DNA from 2 places in the Friedmanniella luteola genome. Region 1 is predicted to be linked to the other one. Evidence: predicted binding sites of a transcription regulator. Region 1 holds the regulator's gene; the other holds the start of a gene.

Region 1 (11,460 bases):
CGAGGGACCCGACCGGGGGACGGCCGTCGGCGGGGACCTCCCGCCGGCTCTGGGAGACTGAGCCCATGCGCAGGTGGTCGTTCAGCAAGGGGCACGGGACCGAGAACGACTTCGTGGTCCTGCTCGACCGGGACGACACGATGGGCGTCGGCCCGGCCGAGGTCCGCTACCTCTGCGACCGGCACGCCGGCCTCGGCGGCGACGGGCTGCTGCGGGCGGTCCGGGCCCGGCACGTCCCCGAGTGGGACGGCGACGGCTCGCTGTGGTTCATGGACTACCGCAACGCCGACGGGTCGGTGGCCCAGATGTGCGGGAACGGGCTGCGCGTCTTCGCCCGCTTCCTGCTCGACCACGACCTCGCCAGCGGCCCCACCCTCCAGATCGCCACCCGCACGGGCCTGCAGGAGGCGACGGTCCTGCCCGACACGCGGATCCGCGTCTCGATGGGCCCTGTCCGCGTCGACGCGCCGGCGACGCCCGTGACCGTGCGCACCGGGGACGGCACCGAGCACGTCGTGCTCCCCGCCGACGTGGGCAACCCCCACGGGGTGGCCTTCGTCGACGACCTCGGCGCGCTGGACCTGCACACCGCCCCGCAGGTGCCGGCCGACGTCTTCCCCGAGGGGGTCAACGTCGAGTTCGTCCGCGTGCTGGGTCCCCGGCACATCGCGCTCCGGGTGCACGAGCGCGGGGTGGGGGAGACCCGCTCCTGCGGCACGGGGACCGTCGCGGCGGCCGCCGCCGCTCGCGTGCACACCGGTGACACCACGCCGCTGCCGGTCACCTATCGTGTCGAGGTGCCTGGCGGCGAGGTCGAGGTCGAGCTCGCCGAGGACCAGGCCCATCTGACCGGCCCGGCGGTGCTCATCGCCCACGGCCAGGTCCTGGTACCCGAGGAGGGGTAGTGGCAGTCCTGGACACGTTCTCGCTCGCCGGCAAGGTCTCGGTGGTCACGGGGGCGAACCGCGGCATCGGCCGCGCGCTCGTCACCGCCCTGGCCGAGGCGGGCAGCGACATCGTCCTGCTCGTCCGCGACGCCGACGCCGGCGCGAGGACGAAGGCCGAGGTGGAGCAGCTGGGCGTCCGCGCCCACGTCGTCACCGCCGACGTGACCCACCCCGACCAGGTGCAGCGGGCTGTCGAGGAGTCCGTCGCCGGTCTCGGCCAGGTCGACGTCCTGGTCAACAACGCCGGCTTCTGCGTGCACCGGCCCGCCCTCGAGGTCACCCCCGAGGAGTGGAGCTCGGTGATGGACGTCAACGTCACCGGCGTCTGGAACTGCGCGCAGGCCTTCGGCCGGGTGATGGTCGAGCAGGGCAGCGGCGCGATCATCAACATCGGCTCCATCTCGGCCCAGATCGTCAACCGGCCGCAGCACCAGCCCGGGTACAACGCGTCGAAGGCGGCGGTGCACCAGCTGACGAAGTCGCTCGCGGCGGAGTGGGCGCCGATGGGCGTCCGGGTCAACGCGCTGGCCCCCGGCTACACCAAGACCGAGATGGCCCCGGTCGACAGCCCGGAGTTCCGCCGGCACTGGATCGAGGACGCTCCCATGCAGCGGTACGCGCTGCCCGAGGAGCTCGGCCCGAGCGTGGTGTTCCTGGCCTCGGCCGCCTCCGGGTTCATCACCGGTGAGGTACTCGTCATCGACGGCGGGTACACCCTCTTCTGAGCGGGCGGCCGTGCGCGGCCGGGGGAGCAGGAAATGCCCTCGGCGCCGGTTGTCGCCCCGTGAGACCCTGGAGGGACGATGACTTCACCTGAGCCGCAGCCCGTCAGCCCGAGCGACGCGGTCGAGGACGACCTGCTGATCGAGCGCCTCGACCCCCGCGACCACCCCGAGTTCGCCCGACCCGCGCGCCGCCCCGCCGCCGAGCCGGACGACGCCTACGACGGCGACCAGCAGGACCTCGCCGACCGGCAGTCGCTGCGCCGCGTGGCCGGCATGTCGACCGAGCTCACCGACATCACCGAGGTCGAGTACCGCCAGCTCCTGCTGGAGCGCGTGGTGCTGGTGAGCGTCTGGACCACCGGGACCGCCGCCGACGCGGAGAACTCCCTCGCCGAGCTCAAGCTGCTCGCCGAGACCGCGGGCTCGGAGATCCTCGAGGGTCTCGTCCAACGGCGCAGCCGGCCCGACCCCGCCACCTACATCGGCAGCGGCAAGGTCGACGAGCTCCGCGAGGTGGTGGTGGCGACCGGCGCGGACACCGTCATCTGCGACGGCGAGCTCTCCCCGGCGCAGCTGCGCAACCTGGAGGACAAGATCAAGGTCAAGGTCATCGACCGGACCGCCCTGATCCTCGACATCTTCGCTCAGCACGCGCAGAGCGCGGAGGGCAAGGCCCAGGTCGAGATGGCCCAGCTCAACTACCTCAAGCAGCGTCTCCGCGGCTGGGGTGGCAACCTCTCCCGGCAGGCGGGCGGACGCGCCGCTGGCGGCGCCGGGATCGGCGGCCGTGGCCCCGGTGAGACCAAGATCGAGACCGACCGTCGACGGATCGGCAGCCGGATCGCGAAGCTCCGCCGTGAGCTGCGGGACCTGGACAGCACCCGGCAGGTCGAGCGGGCCGGGCGCCGGCGCAACGAGATCCCGTCGGTGGCCATCGTCGGCTACACCAACGCCGGCAAGTCGAGCATGCTCAACCGGCTGACCGACGCCGGCGTGCTGGTGGAGGACGCCTTGTTCGCCACGCTCGACCCGACCACCCGCCGGGCGGGCACCCCCGACGGCCGCGTGTACACGTTGACCGACACGGTCGGCTTCGTCCGGCACCTGCCGCACGACCTGGTCGAGGCCTTCCGCTCCACCCTCGAGGAGTCGGCGCAGGCCGATCTCCTGCTGCACGTCGTCGACGCCTCCGACCCCGACCCGGAGGGCCAGATCAAGGCCGTGCGGGGCGTGCTGGCCGAGATCGGCGCGGGTGAGGTGCCCGAGCAGCTGGTGCTGAACAAGGCCGACCAGGCCGACCCCGGGGTGCTGACGGCGCTCCGGACCAGCTACCCCACCGCCGTGATCGCCTCGGCCCGGACCGGGCTGGGCCTCGACGACGTGCGGGCGGCGCTGGAGGCCCGGCTGCCGCGCCCGGAGGTCGTCGTCCGGGTGCTGCTGCCCTACGAGCGCGGCGACCTCCTCAACCGCATCCACCAGGCGGGGGAGATCACCACCCTCGAGCACACCGGGGCCGGCACCGTGGTGAACGCGCGGGTCCTGCCGTCCCTGGCCGGGGAGCTGGAGCCCTACCTGCAGACCGCGGGCGGCCCGGCCTCCTGACGGCCCCGTCCACAGCGGCGGGGTCGGCGCGTCCACAGCCCCGTCGCGCGCGGAGGGACCTGTCGGTGGCGGCCGTTAGAGTTCTTCGGTGACCCCCGCCACCGCCACGACCCGCCCGACGGCGACTGCGGCCGGCCACCGGGACGTCCTCGTCGCCGCGGTGGAGAAGATCGGCGGCCGTGAGCGGCCGGGGCAGGTCGCCATGGCCGACGCCGTCGACGACGCCCTGGCCACCGGCCGGCACCTGCTGATCCAGGCCGGCACCGGCACCGGCAAGTCCCTCGGGTACCTGGCGCCGACGCTCGTCCGGCTGGCCCGCTCGCGGGAGCGGATCGTCATCGCGACCGCCACCCTCGCCCTGCAGTCCCAGCTGGCCGACAACGACATCCCGGCCGCGCTGGACGCGGTGCAGAAGGTGACCGGCCGCCGCCCCAAGCACGCCGTGCTGAAGGGCCGCACCAACTACGCGTGCCTGCTCCGCGTCCGCGACGGCAGCGAGACCGACCAGAGCACGCTGATCAGCGCCGCCGACCTGGCCAGCACCATCACGCCCAAGGCCAGCCCCGAGTCGGCGCTGGGCGCCGAGGTGCTCGCCCTGCGGGAGTGGGCCGAGGAGGAGGCGACCAGCGGCGGCGTCGCCGACCGGGACGGCGCGCCCAGCCACACCGACCGGGGCTGGCAGCAGGTCTCCATCCCGGTCCGGGAGTGCCTGGGGGCGCAGCGCTGCCCCTTCGGTGACGAGTGCTTCGTCGAGAAGTCGCGCGAGGCGGCGCGGTCGGCCGACCTCGTGGTCACCAACCACGCCCTGCTCGCCATCAACGCCATGCACGGCGGCACCGCCCTGCCCGAGCACTCCGCCGTGATCATCGACGAGGCCCACGAGCTGGTGGCCCGGGTGACGGGGGCGGCCTCCGCCGAGCTGACGCCGGCTCAGATCGAGCGGGTCGCGCGGCGCGCCATGGTGCACCTGGACGACGACGTCGCGCTCGACCTGCTGGAGTCGGCCGAGACGCTGCGGGGGGCGCTGGAGGGCGCGCCCCTGGAGCGGGTCGAGAACGCGGCGTCGGCCTTCGTCGAGGGCTGCGCGACCGTCCGCGACGCCGCGCGTACCGCGGTGAGCAAGATGAGCGGTGGCGACGAGAAGGCGGACGGGGAGCGGCGGCAGGCGGCGGCCGCCGTCAAGGAGGTCTTCGACGTCGCCGAGCGGATGGCCGCCCTGCACTCCACCGACGTCGTCTGGGTCAGCGAGTCCGAGCGGATGGGCAGGGCCGCCCGGGTGGCGCCGCTCAGCGTCGCCGGGCTGATGCGCAGCGCCGTGTTCGGCGAGGCGACCATCGTGCTGACCTCCGCCACTCTGAAGCTGGGCGGCGAGTTCACCCCCATGGCGGCCAGCGTCGGGCTGCGGGCGGCCGAGCGCGACGACAGCACGGCCGAGCCCGAGAGCTCCGTCCGCGACACCGACGGCCCCGACACCGACGAGGCGGCCCCGGTCCGGTGGCGGGCGCTGGACGTCGGCTCGCCCTTCGACTACGGGCGGCAGGGCATCCTCTACCTCACCCGCTCGATGCCGGCCCCCGGCCGGGACGGCATGCCCGCCGAGGTGCTGGCCGAGATCGCCGAGCTGGTGTGGGCGGCCGGCGGTCGCACGCTCGGGCTCTTCTCCTCCCGCCGGGCCGCCGAGGCCGCGGCCGTGCACGTGCGCAAGCAGCTGCCCCAGCAGACCGTGCTGTGCCAGGGGGACGCCCAGCTCTCGGAGCTGACCCGGCGCTTCGTCGCGGAGGAGCAGACGAGCCTGTTCGGCACGCTCTCGCTGTGGCAGGGCATCGACGTGCCGGGCGCGACCTGCTCGCTGGTGATCATCGACCGGGTGCCCTTCCCCCGGCCCGACGAGCCGCTCACCCTGGCCCGGCAGCGGGCGGTGGCGGAGGCGGGGGGCAACGGCTTCATGAGCGTCGCGGCGACGCACGCCGCGCTGCTGCTGGCCCAGGGCGCCGGCCGGCTGATCCGCCGGACCGACGACAAGGGAGTGGTGGCCGTGCTGGACCCGCGGCTGGCCACCGCCCGCTACGGAAGCTTCCTGCGCGCCTCCATGCCGCCGATGTGGCAGACGAGCGACCGGGAGACGGTCGTGCAGGCACTGCGGCGGCTGTCCGGCCAGGCCTGAGGGCGGACCGGACGCCGCCGGCCGTCAGAGCTTGCGGAGGACCGCGACGACCTTGCCCAGGATCGAGGCGTGGTTGCCGTCGATCGGGTCGTAGGCGGGGTTGTGCGGCATCAGCCACACCTGGCCGTCGCGCCGCTTGAACGTCTTGACCGTCGCCTCGTCGTTCAGCAGGGCCGCCACGATGTCCCCGTTCTCGGCGGTCGGCTGCTGACGCACCACCACCCAGTCGCGGTCGCAGATGGCGGCGTCGATCATCGAGTCTCCGCGGACCTCGAGGAGGAACATGGTGCCCTGGCCGACGAGCTGGTGAGGGAGGGCGAACACGTCCTCCACCCGCTCCTCGGCGAGGATCGGGCCGCCGGCGGCGATCCGTCCCAGCACGGGCACGTGCACCGGGGCCGGGTAGGCGTCGCCGCGACCGGTGTCGTCGACCTCCGCCTCGGCCAGCACGGGGCGCGCGGCGCCCTCGGCCGGGACGGCCGGACGGCTGTCGGCCTCGCCGGGCAGCAGCACCTCGAGGGCCCGGGGACGGTTGGGGTCGCGCCGCAGGAAGCCCTTCTGCTCCAGGGTCTTCAGCTGGTGGGCGACGCTCGAGGAGCTGGCCAGGCCGACCGCCTCGCCCATCTCGCGGATGCTGGGCGGGTAGCCGCGGCTGTCCACGGCCTCCTTGATGACCTCGAGGATCCGCCGCTGGCGCGGCGTGAGGCCGTGTGCGTCGGCGGGCCCGTCGGGCAGCGACCGGACCGTGCCGCTGGCCCCGAGCTGCGCCTCGACCTCGGCGGCGCTGGGTCGGCCGCGCTTGCGGGCCGGGCGGCCCGGCGCGAGGTCGGCGGAGGAGGTGGTGTCGTCACGGTCTGCCATGCGGCTGAATCTAGGGAAGGCCCGCGGTGAAATCAAACACCTGTTCGAGCGTGTCGCGACCGCGTCCGAGCGGTCCGCGGCGGCGACGCCCGAGAACTGTCAGTGGTCCCTGGTGAGGTGAGGACATGAGCACGACGACGGCGAACTCTCGACCCGAGGTCGAACACGCGTTCGCATGTGCTTGGCAGCCGCCGTCTGGTGCGGTACAAATCAAACACACGTTCTATCGAACGTCTGTTCGACTTCTCCTGAGGAGCTTGACCATGGACGTCACCACCCTCGAGGCGCCCCAGGGTGCCACGGCCGCCGGGTACCGCGCGACCGCTCGCCCGACGTCGCCCACCCGGGCGCCGGGACGTCCGCGGCGCCGGACCGGACGGGGCACCGGCCCCCAGGCCCGGCCCGCGCGTCCGCTGGCCGGCGGCACCCGGGTGCTGCGTCCGCAGGCCTGCGCCGTCGACGCGCCCGCGGCCCCGGCCGTCGCGTCCGCCGGCTGGCGGCTGACCGAGCGCGGGATCGCGCTGGTGCTGGTGACGGCCCTGCTGATCGTCACCGCTGCGGTCACCGTGGTCGGGCTCACCGCCCTCCGCGTCACCGGCGAGCGCTACGCCGACGCCGGCCGGACGGTCCTCGTCCAGCCCTGACCTGCCTGGTGCACGGCGCCGTCGGCCACCCCGCTGGTCCGCCCTGCGGGCAGAATGGCCGGGTGAGCACCGAGGCGCCGGCCCGCCCGTTCCGGGCAGCCCGTGGCGTCGCCCAGCTCGCCGGCGTCGCTGCCTTCGGGGTCACGCTCAGCGCGCTGTACGCGGGCACCGGCGTCGGCCTCCCGTGCCCCTTCCGGATGGCGACCGGCTGGGAGTGCCCCCTCTGCGGCGGCACCCGGCTCGGGAGCGCCCTGCTGCACGGCGACCTCGTCGCCGCCTTCGCCTACAACCCGGTCGTGCTGGTCGGCCTGGTCGTCCTCGCCGTCCTGGGGGTGCTGTGGAGCGTCGAGGCCCTCGGTGGCCCCGCCGTCCGGCTCCCCGCCCGGGCGGCGGCGGGTCTGATCCGTGTGCGCCCCACCCGGTGGCTGCTGCTGGGTCTCCTGGGCGCCACCGTCTTCGTCGTCCTGCGCAACCTGCTCTGAGCTCGGGCGTCCCGACCCCCCGCCGTCCGCGGGGGCGCTGCGGCACGCCTTCCGCGGGCTCGCCCCGGCGCGCCACGCCCGGTGGGCCGGTCTCTTGCGGTCGGGGCCGTGCAGACGTACGCTCTCTACATCTAGTAGTTACACCGGTGTTCTTCCTCCACAGGTAGTGGTTGGTCGTCCACACCGATCCACAGCACGGTCCACATCCTCTGCACAGGGTTGTCCCCAGGACGGCTCGGCGGAGACCCCGGGAGGAGTCGCGCGTGTTCTGCCCCTACTGCCGTCACCACGACTCCAAGGTCCTCGACTCGCGCACCGCGGAGGACGGCTCGAGCATCCGTCGCCGCCGTCAGTGCCCGGACTGCAGCCGTCGCTTCACCACGGTGGAGCAGATGCAGCTCGTCGTCGTGAAGCGCAGCGGGGTGGTCGAGCCCTTCGCCCGCGACAAGGTCATCGGTGGCGTGCGGAAGGCCTGCAAGGGTCGCCCGGTCACCGAGGACCAGCTCGCGCGGCTCGGCCAGGTCGTCGAGGACACTCTGCGGGCCTCCGGCTCGCCGGAGGTACCCGCGGACGAGGTCGGCGTCGCCATCCTCGGCCCGCTCCGCGACCTCGACCAGGTGGCCTACCTCCGGTTCGCGAGCGTCTACCGGCAGTTCCGCTCCGTCGACGACTTCGAGGCCGAGATCGCGCTGCTCCGCGTGGAGCAGGACCCGACCGGCATCGAGCCCCTCATCCCCGACCCGGCCGCGGACCAGAAGGTCAGCGCCTTCACCCCGCACCGGTTGACCCCGGGCCGCAAGGCCCCGCCGTAGGGCTCAGCCCCTGCCCCCCGATCCCCGGGGCAGGGTTCGCGCGGCCGGGAAGGTCTGCGTGAGCCCAGCCCCGGTTCCACCCCTGCGACGTGCCCGCCCCGCGAGCCCGACCGGGGGCCGCACGACAGGCGTCACCGCACGACCGGCCACCACCTGCGGGTGGCCATGGCCCCTCGGGGCCACCGCACTCTCGGGGTAACCCATCGTCAGCACCGTCCGGCACGACGCCGGGCAGCACAGGAAGGCTCCACATGACCGAAACCGCTCGTCCGGCGAACGGACGCTCGGACGCGAAGCGGCCCGGCCGCGGCAAGAACGCCGGCCTGACCATCGACCGCGTCTTCAGCACCCCGGGCGTCCACCCGTACGACGACGTCGTGTGGGAGCGCCGGGACGTCGTGCAGACCAACTGGAAGACCGGCGAGACCGTCTTCGAGCAGAAGGCGGTGGAGTTCCCCGACTTCTGGAGCGTCAACGCCTCCACGATCGTCACCACGAAGTACTTCCGCGGCGCCCTCGGCTCCCCGCAGCGCGAGCAGGGGCTGCGCCAGCTCATCGACCGCGTCGTGCACACCTACCGCCGGGCGGGCGAGGAGCACGGCTACTTCGCCACCCCGGCCGACGCGGAGGTCTTCGAGCACGAGATCACCTGGATGCTGCTGCACCAGTACTTCTCGTTCAACTCCCCGGTCTGGTTCAACGTGGGCACCCAGTCCCCGCAGCAGGTCAGCGCGTGCTTCATCCTGAGCGTCGACGACTCGATGGACTCGATCCTGAACTGGTACCGCGAGGAGGGCTTCATCTTCAAGGGCGGCTCCGGCGCCGGCCTGAACCTGTCCCGGATCCGCTCGTCCAAGGAGCTGCTCAGCTCCGGCGGCACGGCCTCGGGCCCGGTCTCCTTCATGCGTGGCGCGGACGCCAGCGCAGGCACCATCAAGTCCGGTGGGGCGACCCGCCGCGCGGCCAAGATGGTCGTCCTCGACGTGGACCACCCCGACATCGAGGAGTTCATCGAGACCAAGGCCAGCGAGGAGAACAAGATCCGCGCGCTGCGCGACGCCGGCTTCGACATGGATCTCGGCGGCAAGGACATCACCTCGGTCCAGTACCAGAACGCCAACAACTCCGTCCGGGTGAACGACGAGTTCATGCGCGCCGTCGAGGACGGCAAGCCGTTCGGCCTGCGCGCCCGCAGCGACGGCAGCGTCATCGAGACCGTCGACGCCCGCGAGCTCTGGGGCAAGATCGCCCAGGCCGCCTGGGCCTGCGCCGACCCGGGCATCCAGTACGACGACACGATCAACGACTGGCACACCACGCCGGAGTCGGGTCGGATCAACGCGTCCAACCCGTGCTCGGAGTACATGAGCCTGGACAACTCCTCGTGCAACCTGGCCAGCCTCAACCTGCTCAAGTTCCTGGGCGACGACGACCAGTTCGACGCCGAGAAGTTCGAGCGGGCCGTCGAGCTGATCATCACCGCGATGGACATCTCCATCTGCTTCGCCGACTTCCCGACCGAGGCGATCGGCCAGACCACCCGGGACTACCGTCAGCTGGGCATCGGCTACGCGAACCTCGGCGCGCTGCTGATGGCGACCGGCCACGGCTACGACTCCGACGGCGGCCGGGCCTTCGCCGCCGCGGTGACCTCGCTGATGACCGGCACCTCCTACCGCCGCTCGGCCGAGCTCGCGGCGATCGTCGGCCCGTACGCCGGGTACGCCCGCAACGCGGTGGCCCACCAGCGGGTCATGCGCAAGCACCAGGCGGCCAACGACTCGCTGCGCACCGTGGGCACGCTGGACACCCACGTGCAGCAGCGGGCGACCCGGGCCTGGGAGGCCGTGGTCAAGCTGGGCGAGACGAACGGCTACCGCAACGCGCAGGCGTCCGTGCTGGCCCCGACCGGGACCATCGGCTTCATGATGGACTGCGACACGACCGGCATCGAGCCGGACTTCTCGCTGGTCAAGTTCAAGAAGCTCGTCGGCGGTGGGTCCATGCAGATCGTCAACCAGACGATCCCGCGGGCGCTGCGGCGGATGGGCTACGCCACCGAGACCGTCGAGGCCATCGTCGAGTTCATCGCCGAGCGTGGCCACGTCATCGACGCCCCCGGCCTGAAGCCGGAGCACTACGAGGTGTTCGACACCGCGATGGGCGCCCGGGCCATCAAGCCCATGGGTCACGTACGGATGATGGCGGCCGCCCAGCCGTTCCTGTCCGGCGCGATCTCCAAGACGGTCAACCTGCCCGAGACGGCCTCGGTCGAGGAGATCGCCGACGTCTACCTGCAGGGCTGGAAGTACGGCCTCAAGGCGCTCGCCGTCTACCGCGACAACTGCAAGGTGGGTCAGCCGCTCAGCGACGGGGGCAAGAAGAAGGACGCGGCCCCGGTCGAGGCGGCGGCCGCCGCCGAGCCGACCGTGGTCGAGAAGATCGTCTACCGGCCGACCCGCAACCGGCTGCCCAAGTCGCGGCCGAGCCGCACGACGTCCTTCTCCGTGGGCGGCGCCGAGGGCTACATGACCTCGGGCTCCTACCCCGACGACGGCCTGGGCGAGGTGTTCCTCAAGCTCGGCAAGCAGGGCTCCACCCTGGCCGGCGTGATGGACGCCTTCTCGATCGCGGTGTCCATCGGCCTGCAGTACGGCGTGCCGCTGGAGACCTTCGTGCAGAAGTTCACCAACCTGAAGTTCGAGCCGGCCGGTCTGACCGACGACTCCGACATCCGGATGGCGCAGTCGATCATGGACTACATCTTCCGCCGCCTGGCGCTGGACTACCTGTCCTTCGACGAGCGGTCCGAGCTGGGCATCTACACCGCCACCGAGCGGGCGCGTCAGGTCGAGACCGGGTCCTACCTGCCGGAGGAGGACGTCACCGAGGCCGACTCGCTCAAGAACGACGCGGGCGACGAGGTCGACACCGACCTCCTCGACGAGCCGGACGTCGCCGTGGCGAAGCCCGCGCCGGCGACGGCCCGCACCACCTCGGAGCTGTTCGAGTCGCTCACCGGGACCAGCGTCGACGCGCCGCTGTGCCTGACCTGCGGCACGAAGATGCGGCCGAGCGGTTCCTGCTACGTCTGCGAGGGCTGCGGCTCCACCAGCGGCTGCAGCTGACGTCGAGGCACCAGCACCGGCCCGGTCCCCTCGGGGGACCGGGCCGGTGCTCGTGGGGGGCTCACCGAGCAGGGTCGGGCCGCCACGTCGGCGCG
Region 2 (11,460 bases), 170 kb from region 1:
ATGGCCTCCAGGGTGGCCCGGGCGATGTGCGCGCTGGTGTGGAACCGGGAGAGCCCGACGATCGCGCCCCGGGCGTCGGAGCGCCAGTACGGGGCGAACAGCCCCGAGAAGGCGGGCACGAAGTAGCAGCCGGCGGCGTCGGTGACCTGGCGGGCCAGCACCTCGGAGTCCTCGGCCCCACGGATGACGCCCAGCTGGTCACGCAGCCACTGCACCGCCGAGCCGGTGACGGCGATCGAGCCCTCCAGCGCGTAGACGGGCTTCGCGTCGCCGAACTGGTAGCAGACGGTGGTCAGCAGGCCGTTCCGCGACCGGGTGAGCTCCTCGCCGGTGTTGAGCAGCAGGAAGTTGCCCGTGCCGTAGGTGTTCTTCGCCTCCCCGGCCGCCAGGCAGACCTGCCCGACCATCGCCGCCTGCTGGTCGCCGAGCACCCCGCCGATCACGACCTCCCCGCCGAACGGCCCGTCGGCGCGGGTGGCGCCGTACGCGTCGGCGGAGGAGGAGGGCCGGATCCGCGGCAGCACGGCCCGCGGCACGTCGAAGAAGCCGAGCAGCTCGTCGTCCCAGTCGAGGGTCTCGAGGTCCATCAGCATCGTCCGGCTGGCGTTGGTGACGTCGGTGACGTGCCGGCCGCCGTCGGGGCCGCCGGTCAGGTTCCACAGCAGCCAGCTGTCGGTGGTGCCAGCCAGCGCGCGGCCGGCCTCGGCCGCCTCCCGCAGCCCTTCGACGTGCTCCAGCAGCCACTGCAGCTTGCCGCCGGCGAAGTAGGTGGCGGGCGGCAGGCCCGCGCGGTGCCGGATGACGTCGCCCCGGCCGTCGCGGTCGAGGGCGGCGGCGATGTGGTCGGTCCGGGTGTCCTGCCAGACGATGGCGTTGCTCAGCGGCTCACCGGTCCGCGCGTCCCAGACCACCGTCGTCTCCCGCTGGTTCGCCAGCCCGACCGCGGCGAGGTCGTCGGCCCCCAGGCCGCAGGTGCGCAGCGCGTCGGACACCACCTGCTGGGTGTTGGCCCAGATCTCCGCCGCGTCGTGCTCCACCCGGCCTGGGGCCGGCATGATCTGCCGGTGCTCGGTCTGGGCCCGGCCGACCTCGCGGCCGTCGTGGCCGAACACCATGCACCGCGTGCTGGTCGTGCCGTGGTCGATTGCTGCGACGAAGTCGGCCATGGTGCCGACCCTAGAGCCCGGGCGCGTCCCGCGGTCGCGTTGGCAGACGAGCCGTGGCGACCGGGACGCCGTTGCGTAGGCTGTCGCCGTGTCCGTGAGCCAGGTCGACCTCCCCCCGGGCTACCCCCGGGAGTGGGAGGCCGACGTGGTGCTGACCGACGGCGGGGTGGCCCGGCTGCGGCCGATCAGGCCGTCGGACGCGCAGAAGCTGGTGGCGTTCTACGAGCGGGTCTCGCCCGAGTCGAAGTACCTGCGCTTCTTCGCCCCCTACCCCCGGCTGAGCTCGCGCGACGTCAAGCGGTTCACCGAGGTCGACTACGTCGACCGCGTCGCCTTCATCCTCACCGTGGGCGACGAGATGATCGGCGTCGGCCGCTTCGACCGCACCGAGGACGACCGGGCCGAGGTCGCCTTCCTCGTCGAGGACGCCCACCAGGGCCGGGGGATCGCCCAGCTGCTGCTGGAGCACCTGGCCGAGGCGGCCCGCGAGCGCGGGATCACCGGCTTCGTCGCCGAGGTGCTGCCGGAGAACCGGCGGATGGCCCAGGTGTTCGCCGACGCCGGCTACCGGGTGTCCAAGGGCATCGAGGACGGGGTGCTGTCGGTCGAGTTCCCGATCCTGCCGACCGACACCTCGGTCGGGGTGATGGAGCGCCGCGAGCACCGCGCGGAGAGCGCGTCGGTGCACCGGCTGCTGCACCCGGAGCGGGTGGTGGTGCACGGTCCCGGCCGCCGGGTGGCCGGCCTGGTCAACGCCATGCTCTGCGGCGGCTTCCGCGGCGAGGTGGTGGCCGTCAGCTCCGACGGCGTGCCGGTCCCGGGCGTGCCCACCGCGACCTCGGTGGCGATGGTGCCGGGCCGCCTGGACCTCGCGGTGCTGGCCGTGCCGACGACCGAGCTGGGCGGGGTGGTGATCGACGCCGCGCACAAGGGCGCGCACGGCATCGTGGTGCTCACCGGCACCGACGACCGCCCCGGCGACAACCGGACCGTGGTCAACCTGGCCCGCGCGTACGGCATCCGCGCGCTGGGCCCGGACGCGCTGGGCCTGATCAACACCTGGCCCCTGGTGGAGCTGAACGCGACCCCGGGCCCGATGCCGCGCACCGGCGGGGTGGGGCTGTTCTGCCAGTCCGCCGCCGTCGGCGTCGCGCTGCTGAACCACGCCGTCCGCCAGGACCTGGGGCTGTCCTCCTTCATCAGCACCGGCGACTACGCCGACGTCACCGGCAACGACGTTATGCAGTACTGGGAGGACGACGACAACACGCGGGTGTGCCTGCTGGCCCTGGACTCCATCGGCAACCCGCGCAAGTTCAGCCGGATCACCCGGCGGCTCACCCGGCGCAAGCCGGTCGTCGTCCTCGAACCCGGGCGCACCAGCCGCTCCTGGCACGCGGGGGTCCGCGGCGGCCTGGGCCACGCGCCCGACGAGGCGGTCGACGCCCTGTTCCGCCAGGCCGGCGTCATGGTCGTGCACCGGCGCGGCGCGATGTTCGACATCGCCAAGATCGCTGCCCGCCAACCCTTGCCGCGCGGCCAGCGGGTCCGGCTGGTCACCAACTCCGCCACGCTCGCCGCGCAGATGGAGCACACCATCGGCGCCGTCGGGCTGCTGCACGAGGAGTCGGTGCTGCTCCGGTCCTCCGCGAGCCCGCAGGACTACGTCGACGCCACGCTGGCCGCGCTGGCCGACCCGCGCACCAACTCGGTGGTCTGCGCCGCCGTCAACGTCTACGAGGAGGGCACGGAGGACGTCATCACCGCCCTCGACCAGATCGCCGGCGAGGGCGACAAGCCGCTGGTCGGGGTGTTCCTCGACTTCCACCCGCCGATGGTCAAGGAGAACGACGTCGACCTGCCGGGTGAGCTGCCCCGCTTCGACGCGCCCGTCGACGCCATCCACGCGCTGTCCACCCTGACCGCCTACGCCCACTGGCGCGAGCGCGACCCCGGCGCGGTGCCGCTGCTCGAGGTCGACACCTCCCGCGCCAAGCGGGTGGTCAACCGCGCGCTGTCCGGGCACCCCGAGGGCCGGCTGCTCAACGGCGCCGAGACCACCGAGCTGCTGCAGGCCTACGGCATCACGATGGTGCCCCGCTTCGTCGTGTCCAGCCTCGAGGAGGCGGTCGCCGTCGCCGAGCAGCTGGGCTGGAACGTCGTGCTCAAGGGGACGGCCGCCTCGGTCCGGAGCCGACCCGACCAGGCCGGGGTGCAGCGGAACCTGATGTCGGCCGAGGAGATGGTGCACGCCTGGGCGCAGCTGGAGGACCTGACCCGGGCGCTCGGCCTGGGCGGGGACGTGGGCAGCGTCGCCACCCCGGTGGTGCAGGCGATGGCGCCGCCGGGGGTGGCGCTGGTGGTGACCAGCCGCGAGGACGCGGCGTTCGGGCCGATCATCTCCCTCGGGCTCGAGGGCATCCCGACCGAGCTGCTGGGCGACACCGTCTACCGGGTGCCGCCGCTCACCACGGTGGACGCCGCGGCGATGGTCCGCGACCTGCGGGCCGCCCCGACGCTGTTCGGCCGGCACGGCAGTCCCGGCGTCCACATCGCCGGCATCGAGGACCTGCTGCACCGGGTGGCCCAGCTGGCCGACGACCTGCCCCAGCTGGCCTCGGTCGAGCTCAGCCCCTGCATCGCGTCGCGGGACGGGATGGCGGTGCTGGGGGCGCGCATCTTCACCGCGCCCACCGACGACCGCCGGGACCCGCTGGCCCGCACGCTGTGACTTCCGGCTCGTGCCCGCTCGGGCTTCCGGCTCGCGCCCGCGGTCGGCTGCCCTCGACCAGCTGATCGACGTCGTCGAGGACGGCGGCCCGGGGCAGTCGCGGGTGCTGACGCAGGCGTTGCGGATCTCCCCGCACGGTCGGCCGGTCCAGGAACCGGATCAGCGGAGGTACGGGCAGCGGCTGCACGACACCCTGGAGCAGGTGTGCGGCCGGGTGCTCCGGGCGGGTGAGCTGCCGAACTCCGGAGGCGTCCCGGCGGCCGTGGTGGTGACCATCGACGCGGAGGGCCTCCGCACCCGCACCGGCTGCGGCACCACCAGCGACGGCACCCGGCTGTCCGTCCGGGACGTGCTGGCGTTGGCCGGGCAGGCGGAAGTGATCCCCACCGTCCGCGCAGAGCGGTGCCGTCCTCACCCTCGGCCGCCGCCGGCGGATCGCCTCGCGGACCCGGACCCTGGCGCGGACCGCCCGCGACGGCGGGTGCGGCTTCCCCGCTTGCTCGCACCCGCCCGAGTACTGCCAACGCCACCACATCACGGCGTGGATCGACGGCGGCGGGACCGACCTGGGCGATCTCACCCTGGCTCGGCCGCTACCACCACCACAACGTCGCGAGCCGTGGCTGGGCCGGCCGGATGCCCCCGGACGGCCGGCCCGCGTGGGTGCCACCCGGGCCGCCCGCTCCCGCTGCACCGTCGCGGCCTGACGTCGCCGGACGGATCGGCGGCCCTGTGGAGCGGGCTCTCCGCCTGCTGCGCCGTGGCAGGATGATCGCCATGAGGCTTGGTTCCACCCGGCGTGACCTGCGCGCCGACATCGAGGCGTGCGGCTACTTCCCCGACCTGGTCGAGGACGCCATCGTCCTGGCCGTGGGCGAGGAGGAGCTGATCGACTTCGTCGTGCACCACGAGCCGACGTTCGCCCACGACGAGATCCACCGCCACGTCACGGTGCTGGCCCTGACGCCCACCCGCCTGATCGTCGGCCACACCGACGACCAGCCGGCCGAGCCCCCCGCCACCGGGATCGCGGCGGCCTCGTCCACCGAGTCCGTGGCCCTGAGCAAGATCGGCGCGGTGGTGCTCACCCGGGTCGTCAGTCGACCCGAGGACTACCGGGCCGGGGGCACCGACGTCAGCGAGACCTGGCTGACCGTGGGCTGGGGAGCGGTGCGCCGGCTCGACATGGAGCAGGCCAGCTGCAGCGACCCCGAGTGCGAGGCCGACCACGGCTACACCGGCTCCCTCGTCGGCGACGACCTCACCGTCCGGATGAGCGCCGCCGCCGATGGTCCCGACCGCGTCGACCGGCTCGCCCGCTTCTCCAGCGCCCTGCAGCGCGCGGCCGCGGTATGACCCCGGCGGTGGCAGCGACGTCGACGTCGCTGCCCGGGCTGGTGCTGCCCGCCTACGGGACCGGCAGCCTCGCCGACCTGATGCCCAGCATCGGCGCGCACCTGGGGGTCCCCGGGGCGGCGGCGGACGTGCTCGACCTGCCGGCCGCGTCCCGCTACGTCGTCGTGCTGGTCGACGGGCTCGGCTGGAACCTGGTCCGCCGCTCCGCCCGCGAGGTGCCCTTCCTGGCCGCACTGCTCGCCGCCGGCCGGCCGCTCACCTCCGGCGTGCCCAGCACCACCGTCACCAGCCTGACCAGCCTCGGCACCGGCCTGCCGCCGGGCCAGCACGGCATGGTGGGCTACACCAGCCGGGTGCCGGACACCGGCGAGATCCTCAACGCCCTGACCTGGGAGTCGGACCTGCTCGCCCGGGCCTACCAGCCCCGCGCCACGTTCTTCGAGCGCGCGGCCGCCGCCGGCGTCCAGGTGAGCTCGGTCGGGCTGCAGCGGTTCCAGGGCAGTGGGCTCACCGAGGCCGCGCTGCGCGGTGCCGCCTTCGTGCCGTTCGAGCACGAGCGGGCCGAGGAGCGGCGGATCGGCCTCGTCACGGCGGCCGCGGCCCAGGGCGACCGGAGCCTGGTCTACGCCTACGAACGCCAGCTCGACCACGTCGGCCACGGGCACGGCTGCAACTCCGAGGACTGGCTGCGCCAGCTGATCAGGGTCGACGCCATGTGCGAGCGGCTGCGGGACGCGCTGCCCGACGACGTCGTCCTCGTCGTCACCGGCGACCACGGCATGGTGGACGTCCCCCGTGCTCACCAGGTCGTCGCGGAGGACGAGCCGGAGCTGATGGCCGGGGTGAGCGCGCTGGCCGGCGAGGGCCGCTTCCGCCAGCTCTACGTCGACGTCGACGACCCGGCACGGGTCGCCGCCCGCTGGCGCGACCTGCTCGGTGACCGCGCCTGGGTGCGGACCCGGGACGAGGCCGTCGACGAGGGCTGGTTCGGTCCGGTCGCCGACGACCTGCGCGAGCGGTACGGCCACGTGCTGGTCGCCCTGCGGGGCGACTGGGCCGTGATGACCCGCCAGTACCCGCGCGAGCTCACCCTCGTCGGGATGCACGGCTCCCTGACCGAGGCGGAGATGCTCGTCCCGCTGCTCGTCGGCTGAGGTCAGCCCCGCAGCACGGGCAGCAGATGCGTCTGCACCAGGGTCAGGGCGGGCTGCCAGTCCGCCGGCATCGCGTCGGTGGCCGGCGGCCCCGGGTCGAAGCCGGCGTCACCGGTGGTGACCACGACCGCGTCGGCCGCGGGCACCACCAGCAGGTGCTGCCCGGCCCACCCGCCGGCGAGCGGCATCCCGTCGTCGAGCCACAGGTGGTAGCCGTAGGGCCGGTCCTCCGGCGGGCCGCCGGCGGTCTGCGGGGTGGTCATCGCGGCCAGGAACGCCGGGTCCAGCAGCGGCCGGCCGTCGACGCGGCCGCCGTCCAGCAGCAGCCGACCCAGCCGGCCGAGGTCGTCGGCGGCCAGCCGCAGGTGCCCGTAGCCGAACGGGACACCGTCGGGGTCGCAGGTCCACACGGGCGCCGGGACGCCGAGCGGGGCGAGCAGGGCGCGGGCGGCGAAGGCGGACACCGGCTCCCCGAGCACGGCGCCCGCGGCGGCGCTCAGCAGGTGCGAGGCCCCGTTGTCGTAGGCGAAGGCGCTCCCCGGCGGCGTCCGCTGCGGCGCCCGGGCCACGTGGGCGACCTGGCCGCCGGGCAGCGCGGTGACCTCGTCGACGTCCCAGGCGCCGCCCGTCTCCGCACCCCGCGTCATGGTCAGCAGGTGCGTCCAGGTGTGGCGCTCGGCCGGCGTGCCCTGGAGCCCGGGGAGCACGGCGGCCACCGGCTGGTCCAGCGGCGGCAGCCGTCCCTCGCGGGCGGCGACGGCCAGCGTCAGGGCCAGCACCGTCTTGGTGACGGAGAAGACGTCGCCGCGCTCCGGTCCACGCAGGTGCTCGTCCACCACGACGTCCGGGCCCAGCCGGACCTGCAGGTGGGCGGTGCGGGCGTAGCGCGGGTCGGCCGCGACCGCGTCCAGCACGGCGCGGGCGGCGCTGCGGACCTGCGCGACGTCGACGGGACGGGGGCTCACGAGCGGGCAGCGTAGCCGTTCCGGCGCGCTCGCCGACGGCATGATGGCGGGATGACCGACCCGACGACGCCGTGGCCGCCGCTGCGGCTGGACGACCTCGCCCGGGAGGCCGTCCGCGCCGCCCTGGGCCCCGGTGCCCGGGTGGACGAGGTGGCCGTCCTGCAGTCCACCCCGGAGTCGGCGGTGCTGCGGTTGGCGGTGCACGGGGCGGCCGGGCCGCTCGTGCTCAAGCTGGCCGCCACCTCGGCGGGCCCGGCGCTCGACCTCGGCCGGACGGCCGCGGTCATGCGACGCGCCGCCGCGGCCGGGGTGCCGGTGCCCGCGGTGCTGGCCGCCGACGCGTCCGGCCGGCTCGACGGGGTCCAGCACCTGCTGCAGGAGCACGTCCCCGGCCGGCCGTGGCGGGAGGTCCGGCCGCTGCTCGACGACGCGGCCGTGCGCGCCGTGCACGCCGCCGTCGCCGCGGTGCTGGCCGCGCTGTCGACCGTCCGGCCGGCGGGCTTCGGCGAGCTCGACGGCGACGGTGAGGTCCGGCCCGTCCCGCTGGCCGAGGCGCTCCGCCGCCGGGTGGCGCTGCGCACCCGCCGCCCGGCGGCCCGGGCGCTGGCCGAACGGCTGGTCGCCGAGCACCCCGACCGGCTCGGGGCGGGACCGCCGGTGCTCAGCCACGACGACCTGCACCACCAGAACGTCCTCGTCGACCCGGCGAGCGCTCGGCTGGTCGCGGTCCTGGACTGGGACAAGGCCTGGGCGGGGCCGGCGGCCAGCGACCGCGCCCGGGTCCGGTTCTGGGACGACATGACCGGTCCGGGCCCCGAGACCGACCCGGAGCCGGCCGGGGACGACGACGTGCACCGCCTGCACCAGCTGCTGTGGTGCCTGGAGCACGCGTTCCCGACCGCCCGGCACCGGGCGGACACCGCCCGGCTGCTGCGCTCGTTCGACCTGCCGGTGCCGGCCGACCTCGGCTGAGGGTCAGCTCGCGAAGACTGCGGCCAGCCGACGGGTGCCCTCGGCGATGGCGTCGGGACCGTAGGTGGTGAAGGAGAGCCGCAGGGTGGCGGGTTCCGGGTCGGTCGGGAAGAACGGCGCGCCGGGCACGTAGGCGACGTCGTGCTCGAGGGCGCGGGGGAGCAGGGCGGTGGTGTCCCAGCCCGCGGGCAGGGTGGCCCAGACGAACATGCCGCCGTCCGGGCTGGTCCAGCGGCTGCCGGCGGGCAGGGCGGCGGGCAGGCCGGCCAGCAGGGCGTCGCGCCGGCGGCGGTACTCCGCCCGGGTGCGCGCGACGGCGGCGTCCAGCCGGCCGGACGCCAGGTAGTGGGCGGCGGCGGCCTGGTCGACGGTGGAGGTGTGCAGGTCGGCAGCCTGCTTCGCCACCACGACGCCCGCCCGCAGGCTGGGGTCGGTGCGGACCCAGCCCAGCCGCAGTCCGGGGGCGAGGATCTTGGAGAAGCTGCCGGTGCTCACCACCCGGCCGGGCTCGGTCAGCGCGGCCAGCGGCAGCACAGGCTCCCCGGAGTAGCGCAGCTCCGCGTACGGGTCGTCCTCCAGCACCCGGAAGCCGTGCTGCTCCGCGACCGCGACGACGGCCCGGCGGTTGGCCAGGTCGAGCGTCCGCCCGGTGGGGTTCTGGAACGTCGGCACGGTGTAGAGCAGCTTGGGCGCCAACCGGGCCGCCAGGTCGGCCAGCGCGTCGACGTCGATCCCGTCCTCGCCGGAGGGCACCGGGACCAGCCGGGCCCCCGCCAGCGCGAAGCACTGGAGCGCGGCCAGGTAGCTGGGGCTCTCCACCAGCACCACGTCGCCGGGGTCCACCAGCGCGGTCGCCAGCAGGTTCAGCCCCTGCTGCGAGCCCGTGGTGATGATCACGTCGGCGCCGTCGGTGGGCAGGCCGCGCTCGGTGCAGCGGGCGGCCACGGCCGCGCGCAGCGCCCGGTCGCCCTCCGTCGGGGAGTACTGCAGGGCGCGGGGGCCGTCGTCGGCCAGCACGGCGGCGAAGGACGCGCGGGCGCCGTCGAGGTCGAACAGCTCCGGAGCCGGCAGCCCACCGGCGAAGGAGATCACCCCGGGCCGCTCGGTGAGGGCCAGCAGGTCGCGGATGACCGACGACCGGGCGGCGCGGACCCGGGCCGCCAGCGCGGGCAGGGCCGTCGTGGTCGGAGGGGTGGGCTGCAGGGTGGTCATGGGAGGCTCCTCGGGCGGGTGCGCGTCACGCTACGCGGACGCCGCCGGACCGGTCCGGATTTCTCGTCGGGCGACCGGACGGCGGGCCGCGTCGGCCGCGGGGGCCGGGATGGGGCAGGATCGCCCGGTGGCAGAGTTCCTGTACTTCACCGGTCCGATGGACTGCGGGAAGTCGACGCTGGCGCTGCAGTTCGACCACACCCACGCCTCGGGCGGTCGCAAGGGCCGGCTGTTCACCTCCCAGGACCGGGCGGGGGCGGCGACGATCTCGTCCCGGCTGGGCCTGACCCGGCCGGCGATCGAGGTGAGCGCCGGGTTCGACTTCTGGGACTACGTCGTCGGCCAGCTGACCGGCGGTGAGCGGGTCGACTACCTGATCTGCGACGAGACGCAGTTCTACCAGCCGGTGCAGGTCGACCAGCTGGCCCGGATCGTCGACGAGCTGCAGATCGACGTCGTGGCCGTCGGCATCATGACCGACTTCCAGACCCGGCTGTTCCCCGGGTCGCAGCGGCTCGTCGAGCTCTGCGACAAGGTCGAGCTGCTGCAGGTCCGCGCCCTGTGCTGGTGCGGCGAGCGGGCCACCCACAACGCGCGCACCGTCGACGGGGTGATGGTCGTCGAGGGCGACCAGGTGGTCGTCGGGGACGTGGTGGACCAGGCGGGGGCGGCCGCGGGCGCGGCGCCCGCCGTGGTGGCCTACGAGGTGCTGTGCCGACGGCACCACCGGCGACGGGTCACCCGTGCCGTGGCCCGCGCGACCCTGTCCGACCCCCTGCCGTTCGAGCGCGACGACGAGGAGCTGACCTCCCTTGAGCCCTGAGCCGACCACCCCGCTGATCAGCGTCGACGAGCTCGCCGTCCGGTTGCAGGACCCCGGCCCGGTGGTGCTGGCCGACGTCCGCTGGACGCTCGGCGGACCGCCCGGCCAGCCCGAGTACGAGGCCGGCCACCTGCCCGGCGCGCACTGGGTGGACCTCGAGCACGAGCTCTCCGGGCCCGTCACCGGCGCCGGCGGACGGCACCCGCTGCCCGCCGCCGACGTGCTGGCGGCCGCGCTGAGCCGGATCGGCGTCCGGACCGAGGTCACCGTCGTGGTCTACGACGCCGCGACGTCGCTCGCCGCGGCCCGGCTCTGGTGGTTGCTGGTCGACGCGGGGCACCCCGACGTCCGGGTGCTGGACGGGGGCTTCGCGGCCTGGCAGCGGGCCGGGCACCCGGTCGAGACCGGACCGGACCGCGGGGCGCCCGCAGGCGACTTCGTGCCCCGGCCGGGACAGCTCGGCCGCGTCGACGCCACCGGCCTGGCCGACCTGCTCGGCTCGGGGACGCCGGTGGTCGACGTCCGGGCGGCCGAACGCTTCACCGGGGCCACCGAGCCGTACGACCCGGTCGCCGGGCACATCCCCGGCGCGGTCAACCGGCCCTCCCCGCAGAACCAGACGCCGGAGGGGCGGTTCCGGCCCGCCGCCGAGATCGCCGAGCGGTTCGCCGGGCTGGACGAGCCGGTGCTCTACTGCGGCTCGGGGATCACGGCTGCGCACACGCTGCTGGCCCTGCGCTCGGCCGGGCTGGACGGCCGCATCTACCCGGGCTCCTGGAGCGACTGGGTGAGCGACGCGAGCAGGCCGGTGGCCACCGGACCGGCGTGAGGCCCGCGCTCTGACTCACCGCTCTGACTCACGGCGCCTGACTCACGGCGCCCGACCGACCGCGCCCTGAGCCCGTCGAAGGGTCTTCGACAGGGTCGGGCGCGGTGGCGTCGGCTCAGCTGCCGGGCTTGGGCCCGCCGAACATGATCTCGTCCCAGCTGGGCACCGCGGCGCGCTTGCGCTTCGCCTTCTTCTCCGGTGGCGGCTCGGACTCCAGCTGGAACTCCTCGGCCTCCTCGGCGCGGTCGGCCT

The links. The regulator LexA, encoded in region 1, represses DNA repair genes until DNA is damaged. The targets are predictions, from matches to a motif close to TCGAACANNTGTTCGA.
Region 2: the regulator LexA is predicted to act here: its motif matches at 3,951-3,966, upstream of BLT72_RS23515 (DUF222 domain-containing protein).

Annotation. Positions count from the first base shown of each region.
Region 1 is NZ_LT629749.1:1,602,055-1,613,514, forward strand. Features, by position in the region: gene miaA (tRNA (adenosine(37)-N6)-dimethylallyltransferase MiaA) at 1-61, shown strand, start outside; gene dapF (diaminopimelate epimerase) at 66-905, shown strand; gene BLT72_RS07570 (SDR family NAD(P)-dependent oxidoreductase) at 905-1,672, shown strand; gene hflX (GTPase HflX) at 1,751-3,274, shown strand; gene BLT72_RS07580 (ATP-dependent DNA helicase) at 3,477-5,438, shown strand; gene lexA (transcriptional repressor LexA) at 5,463-6,299, opposite strand; gene BLT72_RS07590 (hypothetical protein) at 6,563-6,943, shown strand; gene BLT72_RS07595 (DUF2752 domain-containing protein) at 7,006-7,425, shown strand; gene nrdR (transcriptional regulator NrdR) at 7,689-8,237, shown strand; gene BLT72_RS07605 (vitamin B12-dependent ribonucleotide reductase) at 8,489-11,365, shown strand.
Region 2 is NZ_LT629749.1:1,768,623-1,780,082, forward strand. Features, by position in the region: gene glpK (glycerol kinase GlpK) at 1-1,166, opposite strand, end outside; gene BLT72_RS08365 (bifunctional acetate--CoA ligase family protein/GNAT family N-acetyltransferase) at 1,255-3,897, shown strand; gene BLT72_RS23515 (DUF222 domain-containing protein) at 4,001-4,669, shown strand; gene BLT72_RS08375 (DUF5998 family protein) at 4,675-5,253, shown strand; gene BLT72_RS08380 (alkaline phosphatase family protein) at 5,262-6,407, shown strand; gene BLT72_RS08385 (serine hydrolase domain-containing protein) at 6,410-7,372, opposite strand; gene BLT72_RS08390 (phosphotransferase) at 7,424-8,344, shown strand; gene BLT72_RS08395 (aminotransferase-like domain-containing protein) at 8,348-9,556, opposite strand; gene BLT72_RS08400 (thymidine kinase) at 9,684-10,379, shown strand; gene BLT72_RS08405 (sulfurtransferase) at 10,369-11,208, shown strand; gene sepH (septation protein SepH) at 11,324-11,460, opposite strand, start outside.